Regions from separate parts of the Methylocystis hydrogenophila genome, predicted to be linked through region 3. Evidence: predicted binding sites of a transcription regulator. Region 3 holds the regulator's gene; each other region holds the start of a gene.

Region 1 (7,685 bases), 1.5 Mb from region 3:
GCGCCCGGAGACCAGGTGCGGCACCGGATATTCAAGCGCTAGCCGCATTCCCTTGTGAGGGGCGGCCGTGCGTGGTAGCGAATTTCGAGCGAGGGCAGGGCCGTCATGGGCGCGGCTTGGTCCGGCGGGGTATAGCGCAGCCTGGTAGCGCGGAAGTTTTGGGTACTTCAGGTCGCAGGTTCGAATCCTGCTGCCCCGACCAGCGCGAAGACCGCCGCACGCCGCTCTCATGACGCGTCTACGCGCGCAGCCAACGACGAGGCCATATGACCGCACGCATCTATCTTCCGGCGCCGAGCGCCACTCAATCCGGTCCGGGGTCGGACATGTGGCGGCTCGACTTCGAGCCGGAGCTTCCGCGCAGCATCGAGCCGCTCATGGGCTGGACGAGCTCGGCGGACATGCGCCAGCAGGTCAGGCTCAATTTTTCCACCAAGGAGGAGGCGATCGCCTACGCCGAGCGCAATGGGCTCCCCTATCGGCTCGAAGAGCCCAAGCCCAATCTGGCGGCGCGGCGCGGCGCATCCTATTCAGATAATTTCAAGACCAGCCGCATCGGTCTCTGGACGCATTGAGGCTGTTTCGGCCCCGTAGCTCAGCCGGATAGAGCAACTGCCTTCTAAGCAGTAGGTCGCAGGTTCGAATCCTGCCGGGGTCGCCATATATGACTACCCTGTCGGGCGCTGCTGGCGCCGCGTTGGCCGAACTGATACGGTCCGCGGCGAAAGCTGCGCCATCGACGGCTCCGTAGCTCAGCTGGATAGAGCAACTGCCTTCGAAGCAGTAGGTCGCAGGTTCGAATCCTGCCGGGGTCGCCAGTCGAAGTTGAGTAGACGGGGACGGCGAATGCGGCTCAACCGCCAAGGTGCGACAGGGATCGCCGGCGCTCTGGCTTTCGCTTTGGCGTTTGTCTCACCCCTGGACGCTTTGGCTCAAGGCGAATTTCTCGATTTCCTCTTTGGGCCCGATCAATCTCCGGGGTTCTCGTCCCACCGCTCCTGGCGGACGATGCGTGCGCGCTCGCGGCAACCGAGGCGCGCGCCGAAGACGTCTGTTCATTACGCTAAACCCGAACCCGGCGGCGCCTCCGACACGGACTCGATGTCCGGCGGCGGCTACTGCGTGCGCGCCTGCGACGGCTATTATTTTCCCCTCGTCAAATTATCGCGCATTTCCGGCCAGCAATCCTGCGAATTCGCCTGTCCGTCAGGGCGCGTGCAGCTCTATCAAGGCGCAAGCATCGAGCAGGCGCGCAACGCCAAAGGTCAGCTCTATTCGGCGCTTCCGGCGGCGTTCCGCTTTCGCGACAGGCTGACTGCGGGATGCGCGTGCAACGATCCGGCCGCGTCTCGCGCCTATTACCTTGGGCTGTCCCGCCGGGATCCGACATTGCAGACCGGCGATATCGTCGTCGGCGAGAAGGGCGCTTTCATTTACAGCCGCTCAAGCCTTGTGAGCGTCAGTCACGCCTCGCGCCAGGTCAGGGCGCGGTTACGAGGCGTGCTGCCGCGCAACCTCGCGCTGGATGCGGCGAACGCCTCCCGTGACGGCGCCGTCGCGCTGAACAAAACGCAGCGTCCGGCAAAATAGACGCGGCCTCGGCTCTGCGGCGCTTTACACTCGACGCCGCGCCGGCTATGTGCCGCGGGCTCATTTATGACGTTTTTGTGACGAGCTGCCGGGGAGGCGAGAGCGCCATGCTGTCTTGGTTTCAGGCGCTCATGCCGAGAGAGGAGCGCTTCTTCGATCTTTTCGAGCGGCATGCGGAGACGCTCGTCGCCGGATCCCGCGCCTTGCGCGAATTGCTGAACGGGGGCGACCGCGTGCTCGTCTGCAGCCAAGAAATCCGTCGTCAGGAGCATGAGGCCGACGCCATCGTCCGCGAGGCCCATCTGGCGGTTCGCCGCACATTCATCACGCCGTTCGATCGCAGCGACATCCGTGACCTGGTCACCGCGATGGACGACGCGATCGACCAAATGCATCAAACGGCGAAGGCGACGCTGCTCTACGAGACGCGAGATTTCGAACCTGGCATGCGTCGCATGGGCGATATAATCGTCCAGTCGGCGGAACTCACGCGCAGCGCCATACCCTTGTTGCGCTTGATGCGCCAGAATGCCGGCAGGCTCAACGCTTTCAGCGAGGAGATCACCCGCATTGAGGACGAGGCCGACGCCATTCACGATCAGGGCTTGAAGGAGCTGTTTCTGGCGCACCGCCACAAAGACCCGATGGCGTTCATCGTCGGGGCGGAAATCTACGGCCATCTCGAACGAGTCGTCGACGGCTTCGAGGACGTCGCCGACCGCGTCGCCGGCATCGTCATCGAGCATACTTAGGGACGACGCTTGCAGAACTTTTCATCGTATCTGATTGGGCTTATCGCGGTCGCTCTGATCTTCGATTTCCTGAACGGTCTGCACGACGCCGCCAATTCGATCGCGACGATCGTCTCGACCCGCGTTCTACGTCCGCAATTCGCAGTGGCCTGGGCCGCCTTCTTCAACTTTATCGCCTTCGTTTTTTTTGGGCTTCACGTGGCGCAAACTGTGGGCGCGGGCATCGTCTCGCCTAATATCGTCGATGATTTCGTGGTGTTCGGCGCGCTGATGGGGGCGATCGTCTGGAATTTGATCACATGGGGATTGGGCATTCCGTCCTCGAGTTCGCACGCCCTCGTCGGCGGCCTCGTGGGCGCCGGCGTGGCCAAGGTCGGCGCTTCGGCGATCGTGTGGGACGGACTGCTCAAGACCAGCGTCGCGATCGTATTATCGCCGGCGCTCGGGTTCGTTCTGGCGCTGGCGCTGATCCTGCTCGTGTCCTGGATCTTCGTGCGACGGACGCCGGGCGGCGTCGATGCGCTGTTTCGCGTCCTGCAATTCGCCTCGGCCTCGCTTTATTCGCTGGGCCATGGCGGCAATGACGCGCAGAAAACCATGGGGGTGATCGCGGTGCTCCTCTATTCGCATGGGGCCCTCGGCGGCGAGTTCTACGTGCCCTTTTGGGTCGTCATCGCGTGTCAGGCGGCGATGGGCCTTGGCACCTTGTTTGGCGGATGGCGGATCGTGCGCACAATGGGATCCAGGATCACCCGCTTAACGCCGGTGCAAGGCTTCTGCGCCGAGACGGGAGGCGCCATCACTCTGTTTCTCGCGACGGCGCTGGGCGTTCCGGTGTCGACGACGCATACGATCACCGGCGCGATCATTGGCGTGGGCGCGTCGCGGCGCGTCGCGGCGGTGCGCTGGAATGTCGCGAAGGACATCGTCGTCGCCTGGGTCATCACCATGCCGATGGCCGCCTTTTTCGCGGCGACCTTCTATGCGCTTGCGAGGTTCGCGGCATGAAGGCGGCCAAAACGAAGAAGAAGCGCGTCGGCGCGGGTTCTGTCCTTCGCACGCAATACGCGGCCTTACCTTGGCGAATCAATAATGGGCGCATTGAGATCATGCTGGTCACCTCCCGCGACACAAAGCGCTGGGTGATACCGAAGGGCTGGCCGATGAAAGGCCGCAAACCGCATATCGTCGCGGCGATCGAAGCGGTGCAGGAGGCCGGCCTCATCGGCAAAATGGACAAAGCGAAGCTCGGCGATTTCCGCTATGAAAAACGCCTCGACAGCGGCGCGACGGTCGACTGCTGCGTCGAAGTCTTTTCTCTGCGCGTACAAAGGCAGCGCAAGAAATGGCGTGAGAAGAAGCAGCGCGCCACCCGATGGTTCGAATGCGCCGTCGCCGCCGGACTCGTCGAGGAGCCGGAACTGCGCGACCTGATGCTGGGCTTTTGTAGGGCGCTGTCGCAGCAAAAATGATGAGAGCGAAGGTCCGCATCGTTCGAGCGCGTCACGAATCGGCGTCGCCGGTTTGATGTAACGCTCCTGCCGATGCCGGAGGCATGCGGGCGTATTGAAGACGTGTCGTCCGATCGATCTTTGGAGATCCCTCGTCGTCGCCGGTCCGTGCGGCGCGTCTCGCCCGCGCATGGCCGGACCGCTCCGGGCAGGCGCCGCCGCATCCAGCTTTGGGCGCGCTGTCGGCGCCTCTGCGATCGGCGTCACGACTCCTGAGCGAAGGAACGAGCAGTTTGCAATTCCTGCGGCAGGCTTCGTCCGAGGCGCCGCCGTCCGTCGCCGCGACATTTGCCGCTTCCATGGATCCCTTGCCGGTCTCCTGAACGAAAATCCGCGAAAGATCCCGCGGATCGAATTTGACCGCCACGCGTTCGCGTCCTTCTCGATGCAGCCGAGCGAGCCCCGGCGACCAGAATGTTTCTCCAAGCACGCTGACGCCGCTTGAACTGAGGGCGCAGACGGCGTCGGGCAGGAGGGACAGTCGAAAGCGCATGCAATCTTGCGGCGCGCGCAGCGGCGCCGCCGCTACGGCCTCCCGCCAGCCGTCGAGCGGCGTGCGTCCCGTGTCCTTGTGCGCACGATGATGATAATCATTGACGAGGCCGTCGCCGACGGCGAATTCCAGTTCGCGTATGTCGCGCGCCAGCGCGCGTCGCAGATGACGCGGCGCTCTCGGCGTCCAGCTGACTCCATTGGCCTTGGCGACGGCGACTTTGCCGAATCGGCCGCCGAACATATGCGTGGCGCGCACGCCAAAAACGCTTGAACGGATCGATTCGGACGCCGTCGCGATTCCCTGATCGCGCCAGGCGCGCGCCAATTGGCGAAAACCGAAAATGCTTTGCGGGTCGATGGCGATGGTTTCAGGTAGCCCGGCGGCGGGCCAATCGCCAGTGAGCCCGCGCGCGTTCATCCAGCGCGCCTTGTCGCAAACGGCGTGCAGCAGACACAGGCTGAGCGAGACGCGCGACGGCGGCGCCAGCGAAAGGTGAAAGCCGGCGATCATGCGCGTATTGGCGTCGATGGCCAAAGTCAGCCAGGGATAGCCTGTTTCGCCCGTCCGCTCGTCGACGACATAGTCTTCGATCTTTACGTGATCGAAGTAAACGATCTGCAGCGGCCGTTCCGGAATGTCGCTCAGCCGCATTTGAGCCAAGTCCCGTGAGCCATGGTCCAATCAGTTCGCGACGCCGCACGCGCCGCGACCGCGACTCTCGAAGTCTCGCAGACGCTTGCGAATGGTGCGCCAGTTCGGCGGCGCCAGAAGCTCTTCGCCGCAGCGCTGGTGGATGTCCTGGACCAGCGCCCTGAATTTCGGCCGAAGCGCGTGCGAATAATGCGCTTTGATCGCCTCCTGGATGAGCTGCTCGCGGCGCGGATCGAGACAGCGCGCGCCTTTCGGACGGCCCACCGGACGCCTCCAGGGCGCCGTGACGGCCCCGCAGGTGCGAAATGTCTTCATCATGCGATAGGCGGTCGCGCGGCTGACGCCCAAATCCTTTTTGAGCTCCTCAATGATCTCCTTGGAAGGCTTGTCCACAATGCCGCTCAGCAGCTGGCGGAGAGAATCTTCACGCCGCTTGCGATAATTCAACTGATGGTCTTCTTCAGAGTTTCCGCTCATTTATTTTTCTCTTTTATACTCTTCGGGCCACCTTGTAATTTTGCTTTGCGTTAGATCGTCGCTGCTTTTTCTTGCCTCCTGTCGGGCGTGATCGTTCACGTCAAAGACATTGGTTCGTATGGAGATATTCTGCCTGCGAGGCGCGACGTTTTGGCGACGCGCACGCCATTCGCCCCTGCGTTTTCGCTCTCTCCGCAGTCCGCGCGCGGACAGGATCGTCCCAACTCGAGGGGGATCAAGTTGGGACGATCGTTCGCGCCGGGGAGGGCGGCTAAAGGTTGAGGGCTCGGTTCACGGTCGGAATGAAGATTGCGAAGAGGAACACGCAGAAGGCGACCCAAAAGGCGACCCAGCCAAGTTCATTGAACGCGTGCAAAGTCTTCATCCGTTTTCTCTCCATGGACTGCGGCGGACGCTGTCGATCAGCGCTGTTTCGATTTTCAACGATTCAACTCGACGCACAATAGGTTTAACTTGCGGCAACATGTCGCAAGTTTGACTATAATCTGGTCTTAAATCATTCTAAGTTGGCGTTGTTTCATATTATAATACATCAAAAGCTAATCAACCGCGCCAACAAACTCAGATATCAATTACATACAAACATTGAGTCTCAACATTTGTAGCAATAAAATGAGATTTTAAACAGCATATGGTGCAAATTGTCGCATGTGGAATACTATACTCTTCTTGACGTCGACAGTGTTCGCCGTGATAGGGTTCCCCCAGCTGTGAACGCCGCCGCGGGTTTGCGCACGTCGCGAGCGGTCATCGCACAAGCGCTCTTTTGACCGCTTCACGCGGCGCGACGGGCGCCTTGCGCGGCGCGCATCGCAGCAATGGGAGGCGAAGCGCCAATCGGGACCGCACGTGCGTCTCGAACCCGCAAGAGGAGAGGCAAGGATGAATCAAACGACAGAAAAAGCCGTGAGCGCCGCGCAAGCCGGCGAGACCGATACGATCGTGAACTACAAGCCCGCCTATATCACGATGGGCGTCATGCTGGTCTTCTACGTCGGCATCCGAGTCTATGAGCAATATTTCGGATGGAAGGCCGGCCTCGATTCCTTCGCGCCGGAATTCCAGACCTACTGGATGAATTTGATGTGGACCGAGCTGCCGCTCGAGTTCGTCGCCTTCTGCGGCATCGGCGGCTATCTTTGGAAGACGCGCGACCGCAACATCGACGCCGTCGCGCCGCGCGAGGAGATGCGCCGCATCCTGACGCTCATCGGCTGGCTCGCGGTGTACGCCTTCTCCGTCTACTGGGGCGCCTCCTACTTCACCGAGCAGGACGGCACCTGGCACCAGACCGTGATTCGCGACACCGACTTCACGCCGAGCCATATCCTCGAGTTCTACCTCAGCTATCCGATCTACATCATCTGCGGTTGGGGCGCCTTCATGTATGCGCACACGCGCATCCCGCAATTCGCCAAGCGAATTTCGCTCGCCTTCCTGATGTTCTTCGCCGGGCCCTTCATGATTTTCCCGAACATCGGCCTGAACGAGTGGGGCCACACCTTCTGGTTCATGGAAGAGCTGTTCACGGCGCCGCTGCACTGGGGCTTCGTGTTCTTCGGCTGGTTCGCGCTCGCCGTTTTCGGCGTCGCGCGCCAGGTGCTCGATCGCGTGATCGAACTCAGCAAGGAATACGAGAAGGACGCTCTCGCGCTCTAGATCGCGCCGCATCTGAGCTGAACCGCCCAAATGCGGATGCGTGATCGAATCCGAAAGTTAGAGCGCGCTCCAAGCAAAAAGCCGGTTCCCACTTTTTCGCCGCGCGCGCCAACGCGCATCGACCTTCGCGCGTCAACGCTTCGAAACGGAAAGCGGCCGTCGACCGAAAGGCGAAGGCCGGGCGGGGCCGCCGCTTTCCTTCCGCAAGATCAATTCGAGAGAGGAAAACATGTCGGCATCAATTGAAACAGGCTCGCCAACCGGCAAGACCTGGAAATCGAAAGAAGAGTTTCTCGGCTGCGTCATTCTGACGGATTGGATCCTGCTGGTGATCCTGTTCGCCGTGCTGCTCGGCTCCTTCCACATCCACTACATGCTGCTCGCCGGCGACTGGGACTTCTGGATCGACTTCAAGGATCGACGCATGTGGCCGACGGTGACGCCGATCGTCGCCATGTGCTTCGCCGCGGCCGCGCAGTCCTTCTTCTGGACGCGGTTCCGACTGCCGATCGGCGCCACGACCGTCGT
Region 2 (7,685 bases), 1.8 Mb from region 3:
CGGCGACGGTGTATGACGGCTCCTGGTCGGAATGGGGCGCCCGGGAAGACCTGCCTGCGATCGTCGACGAGCAGGTATCGCCTATAGATTAGGCTTATCGCTGATAATATGTGCATACAGTATGTTTAATAGGCGCAAGACCTGGGTTGGCGCCGGAACTTTGGCCATGGCGCGACTAGGGCGGCAATGTTAGAAGCTCGGCGGCTCTTCAGCAGAGCCAAAGTCGCTAGCGGGCCGGGGCTTAAGCTAAGCGCGCGGGGGATTTGATGAAAAAGGTCGAGGCGATCATTAAGCCGTTCAAGCTCGATGAAGTGAAGGAAGCGCTGCAGGCGGCGGGCCTCCAGGGGATTACGGTCACCGAGGCGAAGGGTTTTGGCCGTCAAAAAGGGCACACGGAACTCTATCGCGGCGCCGAATATGTCGTTGATTTCCTGCCGAAAGTTAAAATCGAGATCGTTCTTGCGGACGACGCCGTGGAGCGCGCCGTCGAGGCCATACGCACGGCGGCGCAAACCGGCCGAATCGGCGATGGCAAGATTTTTGTTTCCAACGTCGAAGGCGCGATCCGAATTCGCACGGGCGAGACCGGCGCGGACGCCATCTAGCACTGAGCCCCCGCCCCATGAGCTTTCTCGCCAACATCTTCAGACGCTCCGCCGCGCCCAACGCGAAAACAACGAAACAGCAAGATCAGCAAAGAGAGGCATCGAACCACATGACAACGGCCAAGGACGTTCTTAAGCAGATCAAGGATAACGACGTGAAATACGTCGATTTCCGGTTCACCGACCCGCGCGGCAAGTGGCAGCATGTGACGTTCGACGTTTCGATTGTCGATGAAGAAGCTCTGACCGAAGGCATCATGTTCGACGGTTCGTCGATCGCCGGCTGGAAAGCGATCAACGAATCGGACATGACGCTCCTTCCGGATCTGAATTCCATCGCCATGGACCCCTTCTTTGCGGCGTCGACGCTCTCCGTCGTCTGCGACGTCGTCGAGCCCTCGACCGGCCAGCCCTACAACCGCGACCCGCGCGGCATGGCGAAGAAGGCGATGGAGCATCTGAAATCGACCGGCGTCGGCGACACGGCGTTTTTCGGTCCTGAGGCCGAATTCTTCGTCTTTGACGACGTGCGCTTTTCGACCGAGCCCTACGACACGGGCTTCACGCTCGACTCGACCGAGCTGCCCTCCAATAGCGGCACGGCCTATGAAGGCGGCAATCTCGGCCACCGCGTGCGCACCAAAGGCGGCTACTTCCCGGTGCCGCCGGTCGACGCCGGACAGGACATGCGCAGCGAGATGCTCGCCGCCATGGCGGCCATGGGCGTCAAGGTCGAGAAGCACCATCACGAGGTCGCCTCCGCCCAGCACGAACTCGGTCTGAAGTTCGAGACGCTCGTCACGGTCGCCGACCACCTGCAGATCTATAAGTACGCGATCCATCAGGTGGCGCATTCCTACGGCAAGTCGGCGACGTTCATGCCGAAGCCGGTGTATGGCGACAATGGTTCGGGCATGCATGTCCATCAGTCGATCTGGAAGGACGGCAAGCCGGTCTTCGCGGGCGACAAATACGCCGGCCTCTCTCAGGAGTGCCTGTGGTACATCGGCGGCATCATCAAGCATGCGAAGTCGCTGAACGCCTTCACCAACCCGTCCACCAACTCGTATAAGCGTCTGGTTCCGGGCTATGAGGCGCCGGTGCTGCTCGCTTATTCGTCGCGCAACCGCTCGGCGTCGTGCCGCATCCCCTTCAGCTCCAGCCCGAAGGCGAAGCGCGTCGAGGTTCGTTTCCCCGATCCGACGGCGAATCCCTATCTGGCCTTCGCCGCCATGCTGATGGCGGGCCTCGACGGCATCGCCAACAAGATCGATCCGGGCGGACCGGCCGACAAGGATCTCTACGATCTGCCGCCTGAAGAGTTGAAGGCCATCCCGACGGTGTGCGGCAGCCTGCGCGAAGCGCTCGAGAATCTCAAAGCCGACCACGCCTATCTGACGGCCGGCGGCGTCTTCAACGAGGACTTCATCAACTCCTACATCGACCTCAAGATGCAGGACGTGATGCGCTTCGAAATGACGCCGCATCCGGTCGAATTCGACATGTATTACAGCTACTAAAGAACAGACGCGGCCGCGCCTTCGCGCAGCCGCCGATCACGTCAGACCGGAAGGCGACGCCTCGCCTTCCGGTTTTTTTTGCGCTTTTTTTGCGCTGCGCATTGCGCGGCCACGCCGTCGCACAAGCGTCATGCGCCTGTCATTTCGGCGAGCGAAATTGCGGCGAAAGCAAGAACGACTCACCGAATTCCGCCTAGAGGGCGATTCCCCAGCCGTTCCACGTCGATCGCGAGCTTGCCGCGGAGAGGTGGCTTCGGCCGCAATTATTTGATGCAACGGAGTAAAGCCATGAAACTGCGAGCCCTCTCCGCCGCCGTCGCGGCTTTCGTGGTTATGGCCGCCGGGGCCGTCGCGCTCGATCTGGAGCTTTCTCCGTACAAGCGCATCGGCGCGCTGTCGGGAAATTTGAAGTCTGTCGGCTCCGACACCATGCTTCACGAAATGGAGCTCTGGGCCGAGGGCTTCCAGTCGATATACCCGAATGTGAAGATCGACATTGAAGGCAAGGGATCCAACACGGCGCCGCCGGCGCTCCTTTCGGGAGAGTCCCAGCTTGGGCCGATGTCGCGGCAGATGAACCCCGACGAAATCGGAGCCTTCCAAGCGAAATTCGGCTACAAGCCAACGGCGGTTCTGGTCGCGATCGACGCCCTCGCGATTTATGTCCATAAGGACAATCCGCTCAAATGCATCAGCATGGAGCAGATGGAGCGGGTTTTTGCGGCCGATCCGAAAAGCGGCGGCGGAAAAAGCATCCGCACCTGGGGCGAACTTGGCTTGACCGGCGAGTGGGCGGCCAAGCCAATCGCCATGTATAGCCGCAACACGCTTTCCGGCACGTACAAATTCTTCAAACAGCATGTCTTGAGCGGCGCCGATTTCAAGGACGACATCAAGATGCAGGTCGGATCGGAAGCCGTCGTGAGCGCCGTCGGCGCCGACAAATATGCGATGGGCTATTCCGGCATAGGCTACAAGACCGCCGAGGTTCGCGCGGTTCCACTGTCGTCGGGCAAGAGCTGCTATGACGCCTCCTTCGACAACACCTATTCGCGAAAATATCCGCTGGCGCGAGGTCTCTACATCTACCTGTTGAAAGATCCCAAGAAGCCGATCGACACGCTGAGCGGCGAATTCGTCACATATGTGCTTTCGAGAGATGGCCAGACCCAGGCGAAAAAAGGCGGCTACTATCCGATCACCCGCAATATTCGCGAGCACGAGCTGACGCGCCTCGGCCTCCTCGCATCGGCGAATTGACCGCGCGCAGAGTTGAACGCGCGGCCCGCTTACTGACAAATGCGGTAGTCGTCATTCGATCCATGGCGCGCGATGTCGAAATGCAGATGGCTTGCGTGATAGGGATCTGACCCAGGGCCAAGGACCGTGGTGAACCAGCCGCACGCCGCCCTTCTCAGCGTCTTGACGTAAGCTGTCGATTGAGGATCCGGCTGAGCGTCGACGCCGACTGTTCGACCGTTCGAGAAGTCAAATCCGGCGATGTCGAGAGCGAGCCCTTTGGCGTGCGCGCTCAGCTTGCCCCCGTTATCGCGATTGCGGCCGCGGCATTCATATCCCGAACCTGTGTCGATCGCGACGAGCGACGCGCCTATCGTCCCCGCGCCGAGCGGCGCCAACAGATTTTTCACGTAATCCGAAAACTGCAGCGCGAAACCACAAGCCAGCAGCGGCTTTGCATTGAGCGCAACGCGCCGTACGCCGACCGTGACCGAAAGGAGACGGACCGGCGCCTCGATCGCGCAACCGTCAAGCGCGCCGGCTGGCGCTTCGGCGGGTCCGAAGGCGACGCCGGCCGCGCGCAGTTTCGCCATGCAATCCTCGGCGGACTCGGTCTCCCCGCGCGGCGCCTCGTCCACGACCGAGGGCTTTGCCTCGGGCAAGGGCGCAGTTTGAACCGCCGGACGTCGTGGAGGCGACGGCGCGTCGCGCGCCCCAACGGAAGTGGCGACGACGTTGAGCGCCAGAGCGAGCGCAACCTCGACTGCGCAGCTTACAAGCTCGCGCGACATGCTCGTCCTCGTCATCGCCTTTAGCCGCGCCATTCTTCTAATCCCGCGGAGGGCGCCTACATTGGGGCAAGTGGAGGAAGCCTATGTCCAACGCCATCACCGTCACAGTGCCGCATGATCTCGGCGTCGAAACGGCGAAAGCCCGAGTCTCCGAACAGCTGGCAAGGATGCAGCGCGAATATGTGGACAAGGTCGCGCATTCCGAAGTCACCTGGGCCGGCGATGTCGGAACGGTTCGCGTGACGGCGCTAGGCCAGACGGCGACGGCGCAGATCACGGTGCTGAAAGATTTGCTGCGCATCGACGTTCAGCTGCCCTGGGTGTTGGCGGCCATTTCAGGCAAGCTGCAGCAAGTCATCTCGCGCAACGCCGGCGACGCCTTGCGCATCGGCCACGCGCCGCAAAACGACTCTAGCGCCGGGCGTAAAACACCGTAAAGCGATGGCGCTTCCAGCCGATGTCGGCGTCGCGGAATCCCGCGTCTTCGAGCCAGGCGATCTGATCGGCGAAGGTCGCGCTGCGGTCGAGCTCCGCGCGCTTTCTCGCCGCCGCGAAATCATCGGCGGCGATTCCCGAAGCTCGGACATCCGCTTCCCAGCGGCGCTGATAGGCGTCCTCGATCTCGCGCGTCGCGCCGAGCGATTGGTCGGCGTTGATGAAGACGCCGCCGGGTCGCAGCGCGTCATGAATCCGCCGGAAGAGGCGGCGTTTCGCCTCGTGATCGAGATGGTGGATGGAGAGCGCCGAGACGACGGCGTCGAGCGGCCCGATGAGCGGCGCGGTTGCATAATCGGCGAGCGACAGGCGCAGGCGCGCGCCGTAACTCGCGAGCCGTTCGCGCGCCGCATCGAGCATTTTCGGCGCGAGATCGACGCCTTCGACCTGCGCGCCGGGAAGCCGCTCGAGAATCATTTCCGATAAGAGACCGGTGCCGACGCCAAGGTCGACGCATCGACATTCTCCCGCGCCCACGGCCTCTTCGAGAAGGTCGAGCGCGGTCCCGTAGAAGGCGTCGAAGTGCGGAATGAGTTTGCGTCGCAGCGCGTCATAGCCGGGAACGGCGTTTTCGAAAGCGGCGCGCAGCGCGTCGAGATTCGATTCGGTCATATGTGATTCCCGTGAAGACCGCCCCGGCGAGACGGTTCACCGCCCTTCCGCCCGCCTTCCGAAGTCGGGCGCAGCCGTGTCCTGACCTTGCTCGACAATCGAGCGGCGGATGTCGCGGGTGCGCGAGAAAAATTCCAGCAGCCCCTGCCCGTCATTGCGCCTGATCATCCGCTGCAGCGCGCTGAGATCCTCGTTGAAGCGTCCGAGCATCTGCAGGACGGCGTCCTTATTGGCGAGGAAGATGTCTCGCCACATGATGGGATCCGACGCGGCGATGCGCGTGAAATCGCGAAAGCCGGACGCCGAGAATTTGATGACCTCGGAACGGGTCTCGTCGCCGAAATCATCCGCCGTGCCGACGATGTTATAAGCGATGAGATGCGGCAAATGGCTCGTGAGCGCGAGCACGGCGTCATGATGCGCGACGCTCATCGTCTCGACGTTGGCCCCCAAGCCCAACCAAAATTTCGTCAGCATTTCCACGGCTGCGGCGTCGGCGTTTTCCGGCGGCGTGAGAATGCACCAGCGGTTCTGAAACAGCGTGGCGAATCCTGCGTCCGGTCCGGAGAACTCCGTGCCGGCGATCGGATGGGCGGGAATGAAACGCGCCGGTTCGGCAAGATGCGGCGTCATCTGCGCGACGACGGCGCCTTTCACCGAGCCGACGTCGGAAAGAACGGCGCCTCTTTCAAGATGCGGCGCGAGCCTTTGTGCGACGTCGCCGCAAGCCCCGACAGGCGTGCACACGATGACGAGATCGGCTCCGCCAACCGCCTGCGCATAATCTTGCGTCGCGACGTCCGCGAGGCGGAGTTCGCCGGCGCGGCCGACGACCTGCGGCGATGAATCCATCACGGCGATATGCCGCGCCGCGCCGAATTCGCGCGCCGCGCGCGCGATCGACGAGCCGATGAGCCCGACGCCGATCAGCGCCAGGCGTTCGCACGCAGGATCAGCCATGAACGTCTGCTTGCGCGTCTTGCGGCGCCCCGGCGCCCTGCATGAATTCGGCAAGCGCTTCGACGACGCGCTCATTCGCCTCCTGCGCGCCGACGGTGAGCCGCAGGAACTCCCCCATGCCATAGGCGCCGATGGCGCGCAGCACCAGGCCGCGCGACATGAGGAAGCGGTCGGCGTCGATAGCCGTCAATCCCGGCGCGTCGGGAAAACGTATGGCGACGAAATTGGCGACGCTCGGCAGAACGTCGAGACCGAGCGCGGAAATTTCTCGCGAGAGCCACGGCAGCCAGCGGTCGTTATGGGCGATCGCCGCGTCGAGATGGGCGCGATCCGACAGGGCGGCGATCGCCGCTGCTGAACCCGCGCTCGAGACATTGAACGGCGAGCGGATTCGATTCAGCGCGTCGATCACATGCGCGGGCCCGTAGGCCCAGCCGACGCGCAGCCCCGCAAGGCCGTAGATTTTCGAGAAGGTGCGGGTCATCACGACATTTTCATGCGCATCCACCAGCGCGACGCCCGCCTCGTAATCCTCGCGTAGGACATATTCGGCATAGGCGGCGTCGAGCACGAGCAGCACATGCGCGGGCAGCGAACGCGCCAGCCGCGAGACTTCATTCGCGGGCAGGAAAGTGCCGGTCGGATTGTTCGGATTGGCGAGAAAAACGATCTTCGTTCTCTCGCTCACACAGGCGAGCAGCGCATCAACTTCCGCCGTGTAGTTCGTCTCGGGAGCGACGACGGGCGTTCCCCCCGCGGCGAGCGTGACGATCTTGTATTCAAGGAACCCATGCTGGCTGTAGACGCCCTCGTCTCCGGGCCCGATGTAGGCGAGCGCAAGCAGCTCCAGAAGATTGTCCGAGCCGGCGCCGGCGATGATCCGGTCCGGGTTCAGCGCGTAACGCGCGCCGATCGCCTCGCGCAGGGCGCGCGACGAGCCTTCGGGATAAAGCGCAATATGGTCCGCCATTCCGCGCAGGGCCTCTATCGCGCGCGGAGATGGCCCGAGCGGCGTCTCATTGGCCGACAATTTGAACACGCGCGCAGCGCCCGGCGCGGCGCTCCTGCCGGGCACGTAAGCGTCGATCGCGAGAACGGTTGAACGGGGGCTGGGCTTGGTCATCTCGTCTTTTTTCGGCGGCGCAACGCAGGGCGATCTCTCATAATCCTTGGCGCATCGCGCGCAAAGCCTTTCGAGGACGGGCTGAGAGTCTTTACAAACAGTGTGTGTGTATATTAAACACATACTGTTCGAAGGAGGAAGCCATGTCCAAATACGAATCCCTGACCGTCTATTTGCGCAAGCAGCCTTATCGCGAGGTCAGCTGCAGTTTTCGCGATCTCGAGAAGATTCTCGGCTTCGAGCTTCCCTCCTCAGCGCGCCAGCATCGGGCTTGGTGGTCGAACAACGGCTCGAATAATGTGATGACGAAGGCGTGGCTGAGCGCCGGTTACCGCACGCG
Region 3 (7,685 bases):
TCTTTATCCGGGTCAGCGCGCAGAGGGCGAGGTGCTGCTCGACGGCGAGAACATCCTCGACCCGGCGATCGATCTCAACGCCCTGCGCTCGCGCGTCGGCATGATTTTCCAGAAGCCGACGCCTTTCCCGATGTCGATCTATGAAAACATCGCATTCGGCATTCGGCTGTATGAAAAGCTGTCGCGCGCCGACATGGACGCGCGCGTCGAAAGCGCGCTCCGCGGCGCAGCGCTTTGGGACGAGGTGAAAGACAAGCTGCATACGAGCGGTCTCGGCCTCTCAGGCGGACAGCAGCAGCGCCTCTGCATCGCGCGCAGCGTCGCGGTGCAGCCGGAAGTCATCCTGTTCGACGAGCCGTGTTCGGCGCTCGATCCGATCTCGACCGCGAAAGTCGAGGAGCTCATCGACGAGCTCACCCACCGCTACACGATCGCAATCGTCACCCACAACATGCAGCAGGCGGTGCGCGTCTCCGACTACACCGCCTTCATGTATCTCGGCGAGCTCGTCGAATTCGGCGAAACGGACGACGTCTTCAACAAGCCGAAGGAAAAGCGGACGCTCGACTACATCACCGGCCGTTTTGGCTAAACCAGCGATTCAAGGACGGCGCTCATGAGCGATCATATTGTTAAATCCTACGACCGCGACCTTGAGGCGCTCGGACGTCGCATCGCTGAAATGGGCGGCGTCGCGGAGAAGATGCTGGCGGAGGCGATGGATGCGCTCTCCGGCTTCAACGTCGACCTCGCCCATCGGGTCGTCTCCAGCGATCCGCGGCTCGACGCGCTGCAGCGAGAAATCGAAGAGAACGCCATTCTCACCATCGCGCGCCGACAGCCGCTCGCCGTCGATCTGCGCGAATGCATCGCCGCGATCCGTATTTCCGGCGACATCGAACGCGTCGGCGATCTCGCCAAGAACATCGCCAAGCGAACGCTCAAGATCGTGTCGGAGGCGCGCGTCCCGCGCGCGATCGTCGGTCTAAAGTCGATGCACGAAATCGCCGCGATGCAGCTTAAGGACGCGCTGGACGCCTACGCCTTGCGCGACACCGAGCGGGCGCGCGCGGTGTGGCAGAACGATTCCGATCTCGACGCGCTGGAGGACTCGGTATTCCGCGATCTGCTCACCTTCATGATGGAGGATCCGCGCAATATATCCTTCTGCACGCATCTGCTGTTCTGCTCAAAGAACCTGGAGCGGATCGGCGATCACACAACGAATATATCGGAGACGATCGTTTATCTCGTCACCGGCGAGGCGATGCCTACAGAGCGGCCAAAATCGCGCGTCGCCGACTTCGGGAAGGATGAGGCGGCCCAATGAGTGACGTGACGTCCGCCGTTTTACAGCGGAGCGGGAAAAGCGATCGGGCGCCGCGCATCCTCGTCGTCGAGGACGAAACGTCGCTCGCGACGCTGCTCGTGTATAATCTCGAAGCTGAAGGCTATCAGGTCGAGCATGTCGACAATGGCGACGAAGCCGAGCTGCGGCTCGCGGAGTCGCCGCCGGATCTCGTCATTCTCGACTGGATGCTGCCCGGCGTTTCCGGACTTGAAATCTGCCGACGCCTGCGCGCGCGGGACAGCGCCAGAGACATGCCTGTCATCATGCTGACCGCGCGGGGCGAGGAAGGCGAGCGCGTGCGCGGTCTTTCCGTCGGCGCCGACGACTATGTCGTCAAGCCGTTTTCGACTCCGGAGCTGATGGCGCGGGTGCGCGCGCTGCTGCGCCGGGCGCGCCCCGAGCGCGTCGCCTCACGGCTGACTCTCGGCGATATCGACCTCGACCGCGACACCCGTCGCGTGCGGCGATCCGCCCGCGAAATCCACCTCGGTCCGACCGAATTCCGGCTGCTCGAATATTTTATGGAGAAGCCCGGACGCGTGTTCACGCGCGCGCAGCTGCTCGACAGCGTTTGGGGCATGTCGGCGGAGATCGACGAGCGCACGGTCGACGTCCATGTCGGACGGCTCCGCAAGGCGCTGATCCGCGGCCGCGAGAAGGATCCGATCCGCACGGTCCGCGGCGCGGGCTATTCCTTCGACGAAACCTTCGGACACGAGTGACGCGTCCGCCGACGCAGATTACGCGTAGCGCTGCGTTCGGAGCTGATCGCGCGCGCGGCGGCGATCCTGGGCCGGCTGATAGGCGACGCGCGCATGATAGGCGCAATACGGCCCGCCGCCAACAGTCGACTTGCAGCCGCAGAAGCGGAACTCCGGCGACGTCGGATCGCCCATCGGCCAGCGGCACATGGATTCGCGGAGCTCCATGATCGTGACGCGCTCCGAAATCGGGATCACCACTTCTTCTTCAGGCGCAAGCCGCGGCGCCGCCAGCGCATGCGGCGTGAACGCGAGCGCCAGATTGCCGTGCGAGGCGACGCCGTTCATGCGCGGGTGCGTCGGGCGAGGAGCTTTGGCCGCGCGCGGCCGCTGCGCGCTCGCCGTCTTGGCGCGTTCGGCGAGTCCGAGACGATGGATCTTTCCGATCACAGCGTTGCGGGTGATGCCCGGTCCAAGTTCAGCCGCCACTTGGCTGGCGCTTAGACCATCGGTCCAGAGCTTGCGGAGCAGTTCGACGCGTTCGTCGGTCCATGACATCAGGCTTCTCCATTCTTTCGGGTCGAGCGCGGCTCGGATGGTTCTTCCGACCGCAGCGCAGGCCTGAAGCCCTGCGGCGATGTGATTGCGCATCAACACTCGAGAGAACACGCCCAAACGAACTACGCGGGCGCCGACTAGAAACTTTCTATTTACTTTGAATCATGCGCGAGTCGCGCTGGCAAGCGTGCGCTGGCGTTCTCAACAGGCTTTCGGCGAGACTGTTGCTCGCAGGACTCACCCTTGCGCAGCCGCGCCCGCCGCTTTGACGCGAATGATCGAACCGCGCCATGGATTTGACCGCGTCGGGCGGCGCGCTTAAAATCCGCTCTGAACTGCCGCCCGAAAAGGGCGGCGCTTTGTTTTTCGAGCTTCCTCTGGCTAAAGCCAGCGACGGGAGCATGGAGCAGGGCTTTTGACGTCAGCGCTTTATCCGACCTATCCGCGCGCCGATCTTGCGTTCAAACATGGCGAAGGCGCGTGGTTGACTGCGGAAAACGGCGACCGCTATCTCGATTTCAGCGCGGGCGTCGCCGTACTGTCGCTCGGCCACAATCACCCGCGCCTCGTCGAGACCTTGAAGCGCGCGGCGGAAGAACCGTGGCATGTCTCCAATCTCTTCCGCATCCCGCAAGCCGAGCGGCTCGCCGAGCGGCTCTGCGACGCCACATTCGCCGATCTGGTCTTTTTCACCAATTCCGGCGCGGAAGCGGTGGAGTGCGCGATCAAGACCGCGCGTAAATTTCACGCGGTCAACGGGCAGCCGGAACGCTATCGGCTGATCACTTTCGAAGGCGCCTTCCATGGCCGCACGCTCGCGACGATCGCCGCAGGCGGCAATGCGAAATATCTTGATGGGTTCGGGCCGCCCGTCGAGGGCTTCGATCAGGTTCCTTTCGGCGATTTCGACGCCGTCGAGGCGGCGATCACGCAAGAAACCGCGGGCGTCCTGCTCGAACCGATTCAGGGAGAAGGGGGGCTGCGCGTCTTTTCGCCGGCGTTCCTTGCGCAGCTGCGGGCGCTGTGCGACGCGCGCGGGCTGCTGCTGGCGTTCGATGAAGTCCAATGCGGCGTCGGCCGCACCGGCAAGTTCCTCGCCTGCGAACATGCCGGCGTCGCGCCCGATATCGCGGCGCTCGCCAAGGGGCTGGGGGGCGGATTTCCGATCGGCGCGTGCCTCGCGACGCGCGAGTCCGCCAAAGGCATGACGCTCGGCGCGCACGGCTCCACCTTCGGCGGCAATCCGCTGGCGACGTCGGTGGGCGGCGCCGTTCTCGACGTCGTGCTCGCGGAGGGCTTCCTGGCGCGCGTCGCGCAGCTTGGCGCGCTGTTGCGCCAGCGGCTGGCGGAGCTCGAGGACCGCTATCCGTCGCTCATCGAAGAAATCCGCGGCGAAGGGCTGATGTTCGGCCTCAAGACGCGGATACCGAACGGCGACTTCGCCGCCGCCGCCCGCGCCGAAGGCCTGTTGACGGTGCTCGCCGGCGACAATGTCGTGCGTCTTTTGCCGCCGCTCGTCATCGACGAGAGCGACGTCGCGGCGGCGTCGTCGCGCCTTTTCGCCGCATGCGCCCGGCTCGCCGCGCCCGTTGAAAAGCTCGGAGCCGCGTGATGACCGCCCATTCGCTGACGCGGCCGCGCAGCTTTCTCGATCTTTCCGATCACTCCGGCGAAGAGCTGCGCCGCATTCTCAATCTCGCGACGTCGCTCAAGGCGCGCCGCGTCAAAGGCGTCGCGCCGACCGAACGACCGCTCGCCGGCAAATATCTCGGCATGGTGTTCGACAAGCCCTCGACCCGCACGCGCGTCTCCTTCGACATCGCGATGCGCGAACTGGGCGGCGAGACGATCATGCTCACCGGCGCCGAAATGCAGCTTGGCCGCGGCGAGACGATCGCCGACACGGCGCGCGTGCTCTCGCGGTTTCTCGACGCGATCATGGTCCGCATTCTGTCGCACCCCGATCTCATGGAGCTGGCGCGCTTCGGCAATCTGCCGGTCATCAATGGCCTCACCAAACAGTCGCATCCCTGTCAGGTGATGGCGGACGTGCTGACCTTCGAGGAGCATCTCGGACCAATCGAAGGGCGCATCGTGGCCTGGAGCGGCGACGCCAACAATGTGCTCACGAGCTGGGTGCACGCCGCTGGCCGCCTGGGCTTCACGATCAATGTGGCGACGCCGGCGAACTTCGCGCCCTCGGAAGAACTGATGGGCTGGGCGAAAACCAATGGCGCGAAGATCAATCTGACGCGCGACGCCTATGAGGCGGTGGCCGGCGCCGACGCCGTCATCACGGACTGCTGGGTGTCGATGGGCGACGCGGACGAGGACCAGCGCCGCGCGGCGCTCGCGCCCTATCAGGTCGACTCGAAACTGATGCGCGCGGCCGCCAAGCACGCCATCTTCATGCATTGCCTGCCGGCGCATCGCGGCGAGGAAGTCACCGCGGAAGTCATCGACGGACCGCAGTCGGTGGTCTTCGACGAAGCCGAGAACCGCCTTCACGCCCAAAAAGGCGTGCTGTGCTGGTGTCTCGCGCCGGGGCAATTCTAATGGCGCCAGACGGGGGCTCGGCGCCGAGCCGGCCAGTCGCGCTCCATTCCGAGGATGACCGGGTGCTGCCCTTCGCCGTAGAAGCGCTCGACCTGCGCGGCCGCGTCGTGCGTCTCGGCCCGACGGTCGATTCCATCCTCAATCATTACGCCTATCCGCCGCAGGTCGCGCGCCTGCTCGGCGAAGCGGTGGCGCTCGCCGCGCTGCTCGGCTCGATTTTGGAATCGCACGGCCGCTTTCAGCTGCAGACGCGCAGCGACGGCCCGGTCGACATGCTCGTCGTCGACTATGACGCGCCGGGGAAGCTGCGCGGCTTCGCCCGTTTCGACGCCGAGCGGGTCGCGCAAATGCGCGACGCCTCGCCGGCGGCGCTGTTCGGACGCGGTCATCTGGCGCTCACCATCGAACGCGAGGAAGACGCCGCGCGCTACCAGGGCGTCGTGCCGCTGGAGGGCGAGAGCCTCGCCGAGGTCGCGCATATTTATTTCCGACAATCGGAGCAGATCCCGTCCTTCGTCAGACTCGCCGTCGCCGAAATCGTCACGCCGCAGGGCGCCGGCTGGCGCGCCGGCGGACTGCTGCTGCAATATTTGCCGCCCGGCGGGGCGCGCGCCCGCGATCTTCCGCCCGGCGACGCGCCTGAGGGCGCGGAGGAGCCTTCCGAGAACGACAGCGATCATTGGACCGAGGGCCAGGCGCTCGCCGCCACGCTCGAGGACCACGAGCTTGTCGATCCGGCGCTTTCGGGCGAGCGCCTGCTCTATCGCCTTTTCCATGAGCGGGGCGTCAAGGTTTTCACCGAACGCGCGCTCGAGGAATTCTGCCGCTGTTCGAGCGAGCGCATCGACAAGCTGTTGAGGAGCTTCTCGCCGCAAGAGCGCAGCGATATGATCGGCGACGACGGCCGCATCGGCGTCACCTGCGAATTCTGCGGCACGCTGCGCAGCTTCGACCCGACCGATTTCGACTGATCAGCCGCCAAGCGCAAAGCCGATAGAATGTCCGCTGAGTTTATCTTTCCGCCGCCGCCCTTCCCAAGCGTCGCCATCGCGCAGGATGCGCGGCGATTTCCCGTGCGGCGGATCTTCTGCATTGCGCTGAACTACGCCGCGCACGCCCGGGAAATGGGAAAGGACCCTGCCGAGGGCGCGGACGCGGAGCCGCCGGCGTTCTTCTCCAAGCCCGCCGACGCGGTGGTCGAGAGCGGCGCGACGATTCCCTATCCGACGCTGACGCATAATCTTCACCACGAGATCGAATTGGTTGCGGCGCTGGGCAAGGGGGGCGCCGATATTCCCGCCGAGCGGGCGCTCGACTGCGTCTTCGGCTATGCCGCGGGCATCGACCTGACCCGGCGCGACCTGCAAGCCGCGGCGCGCGGCGCCGGGCGGCCGTGGGACATGTCCAAAGGCTTCGACCATTCGGCGCCCATCGGCGCGATCAGCCCCGTCGCCGCCATCGGCCATCCGACGCGGGGGCGCATCGCGCTCTGCGTCAATGGCGCGCTGCGACAGGCGGGCGACCTTGGCGATCTTATCTGGAGCGTGCCGGACATCATCGCGGCGCTGTCGCGAAATGTCACGCTTGCGCCCGGCGACCTCATCTTCACCGGCACGCCCTCGGGCGTTGGACCGCTCCTTCCCGGGGACATTGTCGACGGCGAGGTGGAACATGTCGGCTCCGTGGCCGTAAGCATCGGAAAATAACCGAGGTTGCGCCAAGCAGGGAAACCCGGCTATTTGCACAGGCGTGAAACGCCTTCGCGCGATCTTGCGCAACCGTGGTTGCGCCTCCACTGAGCCGCCGGCGCGCGAGGCTCTAGACATGCCGGTCAATCTCGACCCCGAAAACTGGGACGACTTTCGCGCCGAGAGCCATCGCGCGCTCGACATGATGCTCGACTATCTGCGCGACATCCGCGAGCGCCCCGTCTGGACCGAGCCAAGCGAAGAAGCGCGGGCGCGCTTCAAACGCGACCTGCCGCAAGAGGGCCGCGACCTCTCCGCCGTGCTCGAGGATTTCGACCGCTACATCAAGCCCTTCGCGACCGGCAACACCCATCCGATGTTCATGGGCTGGGCGCAGGGCGCGGGCACGCCGGCCGGCATGATCGCCGAAATGCTCGCCGCGGGCATGAACTCCAACTGCGGCGGACGCAATCACATCGCCATCGACGTCGAGCGCCAGATCGCCGCCTGGATGGCGCAGGCTTTCGGCTTTCCGCCCGACGCGAGCGGCGTTTTCGTCACCGGCACCTCGATCGCCAACTTCCTGTGCCTGCTCGTCGCGCGCGACCAGGCCTATGGCGACAAGGACGTTCGGCTTAACGGGCTCTGCGCGCTTCCGGGCCAGCTCATCGCCTATGCGTCGCGAGAGGCGCATAATTGCGTGCGCCAGGCGATGGAGCTGGCGGGCCTCGGCGCGCGGCATCTGCGCCTCATTCCTTCGGACGAGCGGCGCGCGATGAAGGTGCGCGATCTTCGCCGCGCCATCGCCGCCGACCGCGCGGCGGGGTTCAG

The links. The regulator PhoB, encoded in region 3, activates phosphate uptake and scavenging genes when phosphate is short. The targets are predictions, from matches to a motif close to TGTCATNNANCTGTCAT.
Region 1: the regulator PhoB is predicted to act here: its motif matches at 1,657-1,673, upstream of BN69_RS01060 (DUF47 domain-containing protein).
Region 2: the regulator PhoB is predicted to act here: its motif matches at 2,252-2,268, upstream of BN69_RS03330 (PstS family phosphate ABC transporter substrate-binding protein).

What each region holds. Positions count from the first base shown of each region.
Region 1 covers NC_018485.1:238,894-246,578, forward strand. Annotated here, with positions in the region: gene BN69_RS01030 (DUF192 domain-containing protein) at 1-42, shown strand, start outside; tRNA gene BN69_RS01035 (tRNA-Pro) at 126-202, shown strand; gene BN69_RS01040 (ETC complex I subunit) at 267-575, shown strand; tRNA gene BN69_RS01045 (tRNA-Arg) at 585-661, shown strand; tRNA gene BN69_RS01050 (tRNA-Arg) at 742-818, shown strand; gene BN69_RS18310 (DUF2865 domain-containing protein) at 1,102-1,590, shown strand; gene BN69_RS01060 (DUF47 domain-containing protein) at 1,698-2,342, shown strand; gene BN69_RS01065 (inorganic phosphate transporter) at 2,352-3,350, shown strand; gene BN69_RS01070 (NUDIX hydrolase) at 3,347-3,814, shown strand; gene BN69_RS01075 (Mu transposase C-terminal domain-containing protein) at 3,846-5,000, opposite strand; gene BN69_RS01080 (hypothetical protein) at 5,031-5,477, opposite strand; gene amoC (bacterial ammonia monooxygenase, subunit AmoC) at 6,381-7,157, shown strand; gene amoA (bacterial ammonia monooxygenase, subunit AmoA) at 7,387-7,685, shown strand, end outside.
Region 2 covers NC_018485.1:704,840-712,524, forward strand. Annotated here, with positions in the region: gene sseA (3-mercaptopyruvate sulfurtransferase) at 1-92, shown strand, start outside; gene BN69_RS03320 (P-II family nitrogen regulator) at 267-605, shown strand; gene glnA (type I glutamate--ammonia ligase) at 716-2,125, shown strand; gene BN69_RS03330 (PstS family phosphate ABC transporter substrate-binding protein) at 2,414-3,385, shown strand; gene BN69_RS03335 (extensin-like domain-containing protein) at 3,415-4,155, opposite strand; gene BN69_RS03340 (polyhydroxyalkanoic acid system family protein) at 4,239-4,592, shown strand; gene BN69_RS03345 (class I SAM-dependent methyltransferase) at 4,567-5,262, opposite strand; gene BN69_RS03350 (prephenate/arogenate dehydrogenase family protein) at 5,299-6,222, opposite strand; gene hisC (histidinol-phosphate transaminase) at 6,215-7,345, opposite strand; gene BN69_RS18340 (DUF7662 domain-containing protein) at 7,489-7,685, shown strand, end outside.
Region 3 covers NC_018485.1:2,472,583-2,480,267, forward strand. Annotated here, with positions in the region: gene pstB (phosphate ABC transporter ATP-binding protein PstB) at 1-592, shown strand, start outside; gene phoU (phosphate signaling complex protein PhoU) at 617-1,330, shown strand; gene phoB (phosphate regulon transcriptional regulator PhoB) at 1,327-2,073, shown strand; gene BN69_RS12030 (GcrA family cell cycle regulator) at 2,092-2,610, opposite strand; gene BN69_RS19970 (hypothetical protein) at 2,901-3,029, shown strand; gene BN69_RS12035 (aspartate aminotransferase family protein) at 3,026-4,222, shown strand; gene argF (ornithine carbamoyltransferase) at 4,222-5,166, shown strand; gene BN69_RS12045 (Hsp33 family molecular chaperone) at 5,166-6,137, shown strand; gene BN69_RS12050 (fumarylacetoacetate hydrolase family protein) at 6,165-6,872, shown strand; gene BN69_RS12055 (pyridoxal phosphate-dependent decarboxylase family protein) at 6,991-7,685, shown strand, end outside.